4 regions of the Paenibacillus cisolokensis genome follow, and region 4 is predicted to be linked to each of the others. Evidence: riboswitches for the same ligand, from Rfam matches in the RefSeq annotation. Region 4 holds a riboswitch; each other region holds the start of a gene.
What was found. A riboswitch is a leader RNA that binds a small molecule or an ion and turns the genes downstream of it on or off. The one in region 4 is predicted to bind cyclic di-AMP.
Positions count from the first base shown of each region.

Region 1: it holds a riboswitch for cyclic di-AMP, as region 4 does, so the genes downstream of both, ABEV74_RS21855 (C40 family peptidase) here and ABEV74_RS14035 (resuscitation-promoting factor) in region 4, are expected to answer to the same signal.
Region 2: it holds a riboswitch for cyclic di-AMP, as region 4 does, so the genes downstream of both, ABEV74_RS17565 (TrkH family potassium uptake protein) here and ABEV74_RS14035 (resuscitation-promoting factor) in region 4, are expected to answer to the same signal.
Region 3: it holds a riboswitch for cyclic di-AMP, as region 4 does, so the genes downstream of both, ABEV74_RS04515 (KamA family radical SAM protein) here and ABEV74_RS14035 (resuscitation-promoting factor) in region 4, are expected to answer to the same signal.

Region 1 covers NZ_JBCNFP010000159.1:6,194-9,400, reverse strand. Annotated here, with positions in the region: gene ABEV74_RS21865 (Gfo/Idh/MocA family protein) at 1-1,062, shown strand, start outside; gene ABEV74_RS21860 (hypothetical protein) at 1,161-1,340, shown strand; cyclic di-AMP (ydaO/yuaA leader) riboswitch at 1,344-1,571, shown strand; gene ABEV74_RS21855 (C40 family peptidase) at 1,575-2,051, shown strand; gene ABEV74_RS21850 (bifunctional 3-deoxy-7-phosphoheptulonate synthase/chorismate mutase) at 2,141-3,207, opposite strand, start outside.
Region 2 covers NZ_JBCNFP010000105.1:31,812-35,018, forward strand. Annotated here, with positions in the region: gene ABEV74_RS17560 (CPBP family intramembrane glutamic endopeptidase) at 1-1,201, opposite strand, end outside; cyclic di-AMP (ydaO/yuaA leader) riboswitch at 1,467-1,661, shown strand; gene ABEV74_RS17565 (TrkH family potassium uptake protein) at 1,747-3,090, shown strand; gene ABEV74_RS17570 (potassium channel family protein) at 3,107-3,207, shown strand, end outside.
Region 3 covers NZ_JBCNFP010000023.1:52,782-55,988, reverse strand. Annotated here, with positions in the region: gene ABEV74_RS04520 (J domain-containing protein) at 220-1,197, opposite strand; cyclic di-AMP (ydaO/yuaA leader) riboswitch at 1,395-1,541, shown strand; gene ABEV74_RS04515 (KamA family radical SAM protein) at 1,659-2,861, shown strand; gene ABEV74_RS04510 (GntR family transcriptional regulator) at 3,119-3,207, shown strand, end outside.
Region 4 covers NZ_JBCNFP010000079.1:21,384-24,590, forward strand. Annotated here, with positions in the region: gene rnmV (ribonuclease M5) at 1-60, opposite strand, end outside; gene ABEV74_RS14035 (resuscitation-promoting factor) at 201-1,349, opposite strand; cyclic di-AMP (ydaO/yuaA leader) riboswitch at 1,585-1,783, opposite strand; gene ABEV74_RS14040 (TatD family hydrolase) at 1,964-2,752, opposite strand; gene ABEV74_RS14045 (HD domain-containing protein) at 2,760-3,207, opposite strand, start outside.

The DNA of each region.
Region 1 (3,207 bases), on a different contig from region 4:
GGCTGCGGGGGCATTGCCAACGGCAAGCATATGCCGGCTCTGAGCAAGAACAAGCATGTGGAAATGGTCGCGTTTTGTGATATCGTCGAGGAGCGCGCGCTGGAGGCGGCGGCCAAATACGGCGCCGAGGGCGCCAAAACGTATACGGACTACAAGGAGCTTCTGAAGGACGAAAGCATCGATGTCGTCCACGTATGCACGCCCAACGACTCGCACTCCTATATTACGATCGACGCCCTGGAGTCGGGCAAGCATGTCATGTGCGAGAAGCCGATGGCCAAGACGGCTGCGGAAGGCCGCGCGATGGTCGAGGCGGCGCGCCGCACCGGCAAGAAGCTGACGATCGGCTACAACAACCGGTTCCGCTCCGACAGCCAGTATTTGAAGAGCGTATGCGATTCGGGCGAGCTCGGCGAAATTTATTACGCCCGCGCTCATGCGATCCGGCGCCGCGCCGTCCCGACCTGGGGCGTTTTTCTCGATGAAGAGAAGCAGGGCGGCGGTCCGCTTATCGATATCGGCACGCACGCGCTCGATTTGACGCTGTGGATGATGGACAATTACAAGCCGGTGTCGGTGACAGGCTCCGTCTTCCACAAGCTCGGCAGCAAGAAAAACGCCGCCAACGCCTGGGGGCCTTGGGATCCGGACAAGTTTACCGTCGAAGATTCGGCCATGGGCTTCATCAAAATGGCGAATGGCGCGACGATCGTGCTGGAATCGAGCTGGGCGCTCAATACGCTGGACGTCGACGAGGCGAAATGTACGCTGTGCGGTACCGAAGGCGGAGCCGACATGAAAGGCGGCCTGCGCATCAACGGCGAGCAGAACAGCCGGCTGTTCGTCAAAGAAATCGACCTAAAGGCGGGCGGCGTCGCATTCTATGAGGGAAGCGGCCCGCAACGCGACATCGATCTGGAATGCGCGACGTGGATTGACGCGATTTTGAACGACAAGGAGCCGGTTGTGAAGCCCGAGCAGGCACTTGTCGTAACGGAAATTTTGGAGGCGATTTACGAATCGGCCCGCACCGGCAAAACGGTCTACTTTAACGAAGAATAAGCGGCGGGAAGATCCCGATCGTCGGGAAGAAGGCGCGCGGTACGGATTTAATTCCGTCAAGCGCGTCTTCTTTTTTTGCATCCGGGTTGGAAAGGAAGATGAAAGGGCAGGAAGAGAAAGTTGAAGGATTGGAAGAGAAATATGGAGGATTAGATGAGAAATATGGAGGATTAGATGAGAAAGATGAAGGATTGAAAGGAAAAGATGAAAGGATTCTAATGTTGCAAGAGGAGGTTTTTGGCGAATCGAATCGAATTTGTAACATAGCTTATCTATAAACATATAACAGCATGCCGAATTTTCGCGAGCGAAAAACGGGGGACCCATTTCGTCATACAAGCATAGTTTACCGCGTTGATATGATGAAGCGAAAACGGTGCGGCGCCGGCAATGCCGGGCGAGCCGTTTCCGCTTGGGGTGAACGAATCCGGCTGACAGTCAGCTGCGGATTCCAGGGAACCTTCAACCGAACCCACAGCTAACCTCGTAGGCAATTGAAGGGAGACTCGTTTTTGAAAAAGGTTTTATTGTCGATTGTAGGTGCGGTGATTTTGTTTGCTTCCAGTGCAGGCGCAGCTTCTGCCGGCGCGCCCAAACTGCTGAGCGCCGTCGATGAAGTCGTGGGCACTCCTTATCTGTACGGCGGCACGACCACGAAAGGCTTCGATTGTTCGGGATTTATTTTGCACATTTTCAAGCAGTACGACATCAAGCTGCCCCGAACGTCCAGAGAGCAGGCGAAAGTAGGCACGAAAGTAGACAAGAGCGATCTCCGGGTGGGAGATCTCGTGTTCTTCAACACAAGCGGCAAAGGCGTTTCCCATGCCGGCGTTTACGTGGGCAACGGCAAATTCGCGCATTCTTCAAGCAGCAAGGGCGTCACGATTACCAAGTTGTCCAGCTCCTACTATGCCAAGCGCTATGTTACCGCGCGCCGGGTAACGACGAAAGCGCAATATTCGAAAATGATCGGAGTCAAGCTCTCGTAACGATAAATGCGGTACAAGACGATAAATGCGGTACAAGCGGTCCGCGGGTGCGTATGCCCGGGGGCCGCTTGTTTGTTGTATTCATCTGTTTAAGCCGGATTTAACGTACCGATGCCGTTACGGGGAACCCGGAATAGCCCGGACGCAAGCAGCCGTTCATGGAAACGGCGAAATTCGGGAATATCGAATTGCTGGCCGGCGTCGGAAAGCGCCGCCTGCGGATTCGGATGAACCTCCACCATAATGCCGTCCGCCCCCGCCGCCAGCGCCGCCTTGGCGCAAGGCAGCATAATGTCTTTGCGGCCGGTCGAATGCGTGACGTCGACGAGCACAGGCAGATGGCTTTCCTGCTTCAAAATCGGGACCGCCGAAATATCGAGCGTATTGCGCGTCCATTTCTCGTATGTGCGAATGCCCCGTTCGATCAGCATAACCTGCGTATTGCCCCGCGAGACGATATATTCGGCCGCCAGCAAAAATTCCTCCAGCGTCGCCGCCAGCCCCCGCTTCAGCAGTACAGGCGTGCGGACGTCGCCGGCCGCCTTGAGCAGCTCGAAGTTTTGCATGTTGCGGGCTCCGATCTGGATGATATCGACATAGCGGGCGGCCGTTTCGATATCATGGGGCGTGACGATTTCGCTAATGGCGGCCAGTCCGAATTCATCGGCGACTTCGCGAAGCAGCTTTAGCCCTTCGAGGCCGAGCCCCTGAAAGTCGTAAGGCGACGTCCGCGGCTTGAAGGCGCCGCCCCGCATAATACGGACGCCCGCTTCCTTCAGGGCGGCGGCTGTTTCTCTTAGCTGCTCGTAACTTTCTACCGCGCACGGCCCGGCAACGAGCGTGGATGTTCCCCCGCCGATCGCGGCGCCGCGCACGCGGATGATTGTATCCGCTTCTTGCGTCTGGCGGCTGACGAGCAATCGTTTCCGGTTATCCGCAGCTTGCGGGTCGAAGCTGGCCGTGAAAATGTGATGGAACAGACGGCGGACCGCCGCCTGTCCAAGTGGGCCCGGATTGCGCGGAATCAGCTTCTCGAGCGTCTCCTGTTCCATGGCGGGATCGAACTTCGGCAAGCCCCGCTCCTGCCGGAGTTCTCCCAGCTTCACCGCGACGCTTGCCCGCCTCGACAACAGTGCGAGCAATTCCTCATCGATAG
Region 2 (3,207 bases), on a different contig from region 4:
CGATGCGGAGGTTATAGGGCGATTGCGCAGGGTCGCTCGTCGACCATGCGCCGGTCGAACGTTCCAGCGCGAACAGAATGACCGTCTGCGCGCCGAGCAGGATCAGGGCGAACAGATAGGACATCTTCATGCTCTGCCACACATGGGCGCCGAAGCCGGCTTCGCCGAATTTCGGCCACAGGCCGCAGCCTTGCGCCCGCCACAAGCCGTCGCCGGCAACGAGCGAGAAGTAGACGGCGAAGCCGAGCAGCACAGTCAGCACGACGGTCAGCGCCATCCCCCCCGTATAGAGAAGCTCTGCCCGCGGGTCCTCGCCGAAGCTGGCGCGCATGCCGTCCGCCATATTGAACTGGTTGACAAGATAACATGCCAGAAACAGCAGTGTCAGCACGACACCCCTTCCAAACGAGATGCGCTTCCGGTACAGGACGGCGATGACGGCAGCCACAATCGCCATGACCCCGCTGATTAGCAGGTTGCCGAACAGCGTCAACCGGGAGGCCAGCCGATCCTGCCCGGCGACGTACGCCTGGTAACGTTCGGGAACCTCGAACACCGCTTTATATTTCGTGACGACCGGCTGGCCTTCGTCCGACGTTCCGATTCCGATCACAAGACGCAGCCGCGCCTCGCCGATCCGGTAGCCTTGGGGCTCCAATACCGCTTCTCCCGCCCGGTTGACGTACCCCTCCCGCAGTTCTTCGGCCCGGAAGCCCCGCGTTTCGGCGAAAGCTCTCGCCATGTCCAATGTCTTCGATTCCTCGAGTGCTGCCGTTTCCTCTGCCAGCGAATCGTTGAACAGCCGCCAGCCGACGATTTCGCCGGATGTCATATGTACGTGGACGAACAGCGTTTTCTTGTCCGGCAGGCGCAGCGTCGCCTGATAAGTGTCGGTCGGAAAACGGGCTTCGTAATCGTGCCTGAAAGGTTCGTACAGCTTTTCTTTCATCAAGTATCCGTACATGAGCCGGTCGGACTGGTGCACGGCGTGGGCCGAAAGGGGAGCTGTGCCGAAATGCCGGGAAGCAAAATCGGAGGCTTGCCGTTCGGCCTCGCGCTTCGCGATGACCGGTTCCGTCTGATCGCGGAAGGAGGAATCCGATGTGGCGGGCAGCACCTGAAACAGGACAAACAGCAGCGCGCCCGCCGCCCCCAGCCAGGCCCAGCGCCTCCATTCCGCCTGATGCCGAATTTCGTTCATATGTCCGCCTCCTGTCGCGTTTTTTCCGAAATAAACCGCATACAAGTACTTTATCATAAGCTTCCCTAATTGTACCAACGCAATCCGCAGACAGTCGCCGCGTTGACGAGCTTTTGTTTCAAATCTATGCCGAAACAGCCCATTATGCCGGCGCCATTTCGGTTTTTGTATCAAAAACGGCTGCAATTTCGGAATGGAGCGATTTGTAACGGTAACGGGAAAGCGATTATAATCGGATTCGAGCTCCTGCCGCGGAGCGATAAACCGAATAGAACAGCCGAATTTCCAAGTGAAAACGGGGGAACCATACGTATTGTTGCCGCTGACGCGCCGCTCGTATCCGGGCGCCGGCTCAGCCGCAACTTGGGGTGAATTTCGAGACGTTTGCCGTCATTCGAATAGGGCCGCCTGTCCGGCCCGAACCCGACAGCTAACCTCGCAGGCTGACGGACTAGGACTCATCGCTGACAGCATTGGGTTTCCAGTGCTTTTTTTGTTGCACAAAAAAGCCGGAACGGGCTGCAGCGGTGGAAAGGAGCGTTTATATGGGCAAACAACGAATGAGCTTGTGGAACGGGTCGCCTCCCCGCGTCCTCGTATGCGGCTTTGCGCTGATCATTCTGCTCGGGACCGTTCTGCTGTCGCTGCCGATCGCTGTCGAGGGGGAGCAGCGGCTGCGTCTGATCGACGCGTTTTTTACGGCCACTTCCGCAACATGCGTAACCGGGCTCGTCGTCGTCGATACCGGCACGTTCTTTACGCCATTCGGGCAGATCGTCATATTGGGTTTGATTCAAATCGGCGGACTCGGTTTCATGACGATGGCAACGCTTTTCGCGCTCATTCTGCGCAAGCGGATATCGTTCCGCGAACGGCTCATCTTGCAGGAAGCGATGAACCAGGCGACGACGGAAGGCATCGTGCGGCTTATCCGGAAAGTCGTGCTTTATACGGTTACGATCGAACTGGCGGGGGCGGTCTTGTTCACGATCCGTTTTCTGTTCGAGATGCCGCCCGGCCAAGCCGCATATTACGGCGTTTTCCACGCTGTGTCGCTGTTCAACAATGCCGGCTTCGACCTGATGGGCGGATTCAACAGCCTGACGTCCTACGCGGCGGACCCGGCGGTCAATATCGTTTCGATGCTGCTCATTATCCTTGGCGGGGCGGGCTTTGCCGTTCTGGCGGATGTGATGGAATACCGCCGGAGCAAGCGGTTGTCGCTGCATTCCAAAGTTGTGCTGACGACGACGGGATTGCTTATCGCGGTCGGCGCCGCGGTCATTTTCCTGTTCGAGTTTACGAATCCGAATACGCTCGGGCAGCTTGGCTGGGGCGGCAAAGCGCTGGCTTCGTTCTTCCAGTCGGTCACCCCCCGGACGGCCGGAGCCAACACGCTGCCGATCGGAGAACTGAGACAGGCGACGCTATTTTTTATCATTATTCTGATGTTTATCGGCGCATCGCCCGGATCGACCGGGGGCGGCATCAAGACGACGACGTTCGCGACGCTGGTGTATGCCGTTATCGCCATGATTCGCGGACGCGAAGACATCGTTATCTTTCGTTATCGGCTGGGCCAGGAACGGGTCTTTAAGGCGCTTGCCATTACGATGCTGTCGCTCGCGCTCGTCATCGGCGTCACGATGATTTTGACGGCAACGGAAGACCAGCCGTTTCTCGCCATTTTATTCGAAGCGACGTCGGCGTTCGGAACGGTCGGATTGTCCGTCGGGCTGACGCCCGAGCTGACCGACATCGGGAAAGCGATCATCTCGCTTACGATGTTCGCCGGACGTCTCGGGCCGCTGACGCTCGCTTACGCGCTCGGAACGCGCACCGACAAGGAACCGTTCCGGCATCCGGAAGGGAAAATTACGATCGGATAGGAGAATGGACGTTACGATGAAAATGAATCAATTCGTCATTATCGGACTGGGGCGCTTCGGCTCCAGCCTCGGGCGGGAGCTCGTGGAGCTGGGATACGAGGTGCTCGGCATCGACAA
Region 3 (3,207 bases), on a different contig from region 4:
GCTATCGCCGGTAACATCAGCCCGCTGGCATAGCCATCTTGGGCTACCACCGGTGACATCGCGGCCCGCTGGAGCGGCCCAACAGCAACATTGTCGCGGCGGCCACTCTTCCGCCTCAATGTCCGGTGGCGGACAAGACAGACCGCTATAAGACAAAAAAAGAAGGGGCGATCCCTAGGTCATTCAAGACCTTTTGAGACAGCCCCTGTGGAAATTCAATTATGACGACGTACCTTCTGGCTTCGTACCTTCTGGCTTCGTACCTTCTGGCTTCGTACCTTCCGGCTTCGCACCTTCCAGCATGCGCTGAATAAAGAGCAGCGCCTTGTCCGGATGCTTGGCGTCGGCGCGAATGGCGGCTATCATCTCTTTGGAGACGACCGGTATACTTTTGACGAGCGGACTGCCGCTAATATCGATGCCGTAAATATGATCGGTGGTGTCTTCCGAGGAGCGCGTTTTGAGCGCCGCCGCTTCCGAAGGGAGCAGCGGTTTCAACGTTTGCTCGTAGGCTTCGTCCAAAGGCTGGAACAGCTGCTGCCTCGCCAGCTTGGTGAAACTGTTCCGGTCGAGAATATAAACGTCGCTTTTTTCCGTCATCAGCATGACAACCGCCTTCTGCGTCGCGGCGATGTCGAACTCGTTTTTCGGATCGGACGGATCGTAGGTAATCTGCGCGCCGATCCGCTTCCATTCCGGAAAGAAGGAGAGCAGGGCCGCTTCCAGTTCCTCCGTATCCTGATTCTGATTGTTCAAGTAAAAATCCCCGTGAAACATGACCGATACGTCGATCGGCGGCTTCTTCGCTTCTTCCGCTTTTTGCGCCTGCCGCTCCAGGTAGCTGTTGACCGCAAATCCGATCAGAATGACGGCGACCAAAGCCCCGAGCAGGTGGAACTTGTAGTAATGGAAGAAATGGTCCAATTTTTCCGCCGTGCCGGCCATCTTTTTATATTTTCCATATTGAGATTGTTTGAATTGCTCCTGCGCTTTCCGTTCGTCATATTCGATAATGAACTTGTAAGCCCGGTTAACTGCTTCGAAATCGACGGCGTTGCCGCCGGCCTCTTCATGGTCGCGGCGGGCTCCTTGGGCGCGCGCCTGCCGCATGAGCAGGTAGTAGCGTTTCTCCACTTCTTCCTTGGTCGCGTTTTCAGGCAGGCCGAGAGTAGCGTACGCTTGCTTCAGGTCCTCCAATGCTGTCACCTCTTTGTTAAAACTGTCCGGATCTACGTATCCATGAATCCGTTTTCGCCCCGCAACAGGGCGTGTTCTTGGCTGTCATTCGGCGGTGCAAATCTAACTACTAACATTCTATACTCTCTATTACGGCGATACAAGCGAACGGATTCGCAACTGATTTGAGTTTGACAATTCTGAATTATTCAAATATTATAAGTAATAAGCTTAATTTCCGGTTATGGACCGGAAAGCGGGGGAACCAAGTCTTCCGGGGCGAATCGTGCCGCTTCATGCGGCCGTAGGGAACCATCTATCCCGAGCCCGTCAGCTAACCTCGTCAGCTTTGGATGGGTCGAATAATGTATTGGTGCGTATTTGACCCTTTACAGGGTCTTTTTGTTTGAGGAGACCCGTACACACATGCTGTGTAAGGGTCTTTTTTCATTCAAATGAAACAAGAGGAGGGAGAACGAACGATGGCTCAACCGAAGTATATTACCGACATCGATAAATTGACGAACATCCCGGCGGAAGAAAGAGCGAAACTGAAGCGCATTACGGACAAATTTGTTTTTCGGGTCAACGATTACTATCTGGGTCTGATCGACTGGAACGATCCTCACGATCCGATTCGCAAACTTGTCATTCCGAATGAAGGGGAACTGCTGGAATACGGCCGCTGGGATGCGTCAGACGAGGACACCAACTATGTCGTCCCGGGGTGTCAGCACAAGTACAAAACGACCGCGCTGCTCATCGTATCCGAAGTATGCGGCGCTTACTGCCGGTACTGCTTCCGCAAACGGCTGTTCCGCAACGACGTGAAGGAGGCCGTCACCGACGTCGAACCGGGCCTCGCCTATATTTCCGCCCATCCGGAAATCAACAATGTCCTGTTGACCGGGGGAGACAGCCTGATTCTGGGAACGCCGAAGCTGCGGTCGATATTGTTGCGGCTGCGCGATATCGATCATGTGAAAATCATACGGCTCGGCTCCAAAATTCCCGTGTTCAATCCGATGCGGATCTACGAGGACGAAGCGCTGCTCGCGACGATCCGGGAAGTGTCGAGTTCGGACAAAAGAGTGTATGTCATGACGCATGTCAACCATCCGCGCGAAATAACCGAGGAAGCGGTCCGGGCTTTTGCCGCCTTGCACGACGCAGGCGCAGTCGTCGTCAATCAGACGCCGATCCTGAAAGGGATCAACGACGATCCCGAGGTGCTGGGAGAGCTGCTGGATCGATTGTCCTGGGCCGGCGTAACGCCCTATTACTTTTTCGTGAACCGGCCTGTTGCCGGAAACCGCGATTTTGTTCTCCCTCTGGCCGAGGTATACAGCATCGTAGAGAAGGCGAAAGCGAGAACCTCCGGACTCGGCAAACGGGTGCGTCTGTCGATGAGTCATACATCGGGGAAAATCGAAATATTGGCTATCGAAGGAGGAAAGGCTTATTTGAAGTATCATCAATCGCGGGATAACCGTTACGGCCGTTTCATGGTTTTGGACTGTCCCGATGACGCGGCATGGTTCGACGATTTGCCCGGCAACGAAAAGTATTGGCGCAAACCGATTAAAAAAACGGATCGTGTCGTCTCCGTGAACGAATTGCCCGATATGCCGCTCAAAACGTTCAAAAGAGGTTCCGCATCGCGTCAATGGTATGCACGCCGATAAATTTATCGCCGCCATAATGCTTTGCTTATAATCGATGAGAGGCTCCTTCGGATCGGAAATCCGGGGGAGTTTTTATTTTTCGGTCATATAACGGGCGGCCGGAATGCCAAACGTTTTCGAAACCGAAAGGCAGCCAATTCTTGAGCGACGTTCGTTTTTGCGGTATGATATTCTTGTATACAAGAATGCAAGTGCTTGAAGCGCTTAAAAAGAAGAGGCTGGCTGGCAAAATACATCGCGCAGGAGGTGACAGATTCGTGCTGAAGCTTACGCCGCTGCCGCAGCGCCCCGTCCGCAAATCGCTGGGCGACCAGGTGTACGAGACGATTCGCGCCGGCATCGTTTC
Region 4 (3,207 bases):
AGCGCGTTTCACGGCTGCCGTATCGTCCTTTCCTTCCACCACAATTATTTCTTGAATCATGCAACTTTTCGACTCCCTTATACGTCGTCATTAATGAGAGGACACATTCGGACATACATGCAAAAAGAAGAGGCTGCGCCTCTTCTTATCATGGCATATTTGCTGTACGATTACGATATGAATAAATCACGATGGTGCGATCAGTTTGAAGACGGTTTGTTCGGACCGAGCACATAGACGGTATAGCCGTGCTTGCGCCCGAATTTGGTGGCGTACGATTCGCTGTCGAAATAAACGTCGATTTTGTTTCCTTTAATCGCGCCGCCCGTATCTTCCGCGCGTCTGAGGCCGATCCCTTCGATGTATACCCACCAGCCCAGCGGAATGACATTCGGATCGACCGCAATCGTGCGGCCTTCCTGAACGCGCGTGCCGGAAGCGGTAATGCCGTATTCCGGATGGTTTTCGCTTTTGCCGGTAGATTCGACGCCGGCGGAGTAAGCGGTAAGCGTTACATTCTTCAGCGTTTTCTTAGGTTTGAACGTCAATCCGGCCTTCGATACGGCCGCCGTGCCGACCGATCCGGTATTACTGAGCAATGTGACTTTCGGCTCCGGGTTTTTCGTGCCGATTGCGACGACTTGGCTCACGCTCGGCTTCTGCACCGTTTTGGTCACGAGACGGTGCGACACGAGCATGCCGTTTTGGAATATTTTTTCGTATTTCCGGACGACGACTCCGTTCTTGCCGGTACGAACGACCTTCTGCTTCCCTTTCTCCAGGGTAGGGTCTTCTTTCCTGACGACCTGGTACGGAATTTCTTGCTCCTGCTTGGTTATATGTTTATCGATTCGAACGACGTGCACCTTCATGTTCGATTGCAGCTCGGTATCGAGAGAAGGGAACACTTTATCCTGCTCGCGAACTTCTATATTCATCTCCTGGATCAGAGACCCGACCGTTTTTTCAGTCGTAAATATGGTCGATTCCTTGCTGCCGTTCTTCAGTTTGACGGGAATGGCTTTTTCGATTTCAATCCGGTCGCCGTCTTTCACCGCTCCGTTGAGCGGCATGGACACCTTATCGTACGGTCCGATCGTGATGGACTGCTCCTCCAGCAGCTCCTGCAATACCCACTGCTTCGTCTTTACAACGGATTCCTGTCCATCCAGAACGACAGATACGCTTCGATTGGCCGATCCGTATAACAATACCAACAACATGAAAGCCATAGCGATTGAAATAATGACGCTGAGAAGAATCAAACGCAAGTTTTCATGCTTCCATCGCATTGCGAAAGACATGCTGGATGATCGTTTACCATGGGTGTTTTTCGAAAATACGCCCACTTCTTCGGTCCTCCTTCATAGCCCCGCCGCCTAAGTACATGCATGATACCTTGACGTGACTATTGTGTTGTCGCGTGACCAGGCACGCATTCCAGTCCTCCTCTCGTCACCTCCATGATTAACCCTATGTCGACGGTTTACACATTATTCAAAAAGAAAAAGAAGCCGTCGACAGAGGATCTGTTTCGTGGCTTCCCGGGTGCTGCCGTTAATCATGGAATGTGGATGCACGAGATTGATCTCTCTTGGAACGCTTGCGAGGTTAGCTGTCGGGTTCGGGCAAGAGAGTCGCCCTATCAACGGCGCCTTCATCCGCGGACTTCGGGCCGTTCAATTCACCCCAAAATAGTTTGGTACGCGATGACAATCGATGCCGATCGTCCCGCTGTTGGTTCCCCCGCTCTTCCTGCCGGAAGATTAAGCGAAAACAATATTTGTGAACTGGAAATCCAATACAACGCTTAAGCTCTGTGATAGATGATACTCTGTAGTCCACCACATTGTAAAGATGCGATTAAACACGATATTCATGATTTTTCAGGAAAAACATCGGAAATATCGGCGAATTCATCAAACAAATTCAGTTTTTTCGCCCTCTATCTGCTTTGATCTCTTTATCTGTTCGTTTTTCGTTCAAGCCGAAAACAGCGATTGGCATTTTCCATCGTAATTTTCATAATTTCTTCCACACTTTTTCCTGTTATTACCGCCGCCGCCTCGGCTACGTATTTCACATAAGCCGACTCGTTTCGCTTCCCTCGGAAAGGTTCGGGCGCCAGATATGGGGCATCGGTTTCAATCAATAACCGGTCAAGCGGCACCTTGGCCAGCACCTCTTTGGGCACTCTCGCGTTTTTGAACGTGACAGGCCCTCCGAAGGAAATATAAAAGCCCATGTCGAGGCATCGTTTGGCCGTTTCCCAGCTGCCGGAGAAGCAGTGCATGATGCCTCCCACTTCGCTTGCTTTCTCTTCCTGCAAAATGTTCACGACATCTTCATGCGCGTCCCGGTTATGAATGATGATCGGCTTGCCGATCCGGCGGGCAAGCGCAATCTGTTCGCGGAATACGCGATGCTGCACTTCTTTCGGCGATGTGTCCCAATGATAATCAAGCCCGATTTCGCCGACGGCCACCACCTTCGGATGCGCGCACAGTTCTTCGATCCACTGCAAATCATCAGGTTTCATGTCGATGCTGTCGACCGGATGCCAGCCGACGGCGGCATAAATAAAATCATATCGTTCCGCAAGCGCGATGGTGGTCGGAATGGTCTCCCGGTTAAAACCGATATTGACCAACCGTTCTACGCCGGCTTCTCTTGCCCGTTTAATGACATCTTCCCGATCCCCGTCGAAACGAGGGGAGTCCAAATGCGTATGGGTGTCGAACAATCCAGTCATGATGCGTTCAAATCTCCTTTTCGTTCGTCAATGAAAACCATTTTTTGATTTCAGGCGACAAGCGGTCGGCCGCTTCCCGCAGCAAATCTTCGGGATAATACAGGTGATAGCGGCCGCGCTGAATGCCCGTTATCGAATGGATGATGTCGGATTGCGACGATATTTCCGACAATTTTCCATGCTTGTCCACCAGCAGTATCGGCGGTTTGTCCCTTTTGCCGCCCGTATCCCCCGGACCCGGCCGGTATACGTCATACGGCAAATCGGACGGGTAATCGACCTCCAGATGATACTCGGGTTCAAGCCCCGCCGCTAAGAATTGCCGTTTCATTTCCGCCAGCATCGTTTCATTCGCTTCGTCAACAGTTATATATTTGTACAACTTGCGATTCAAAAACCGGCGGCACAAATCGGACAACAGCCAGTCCCGTTCGGCGGTCCACTCACTGAACGCC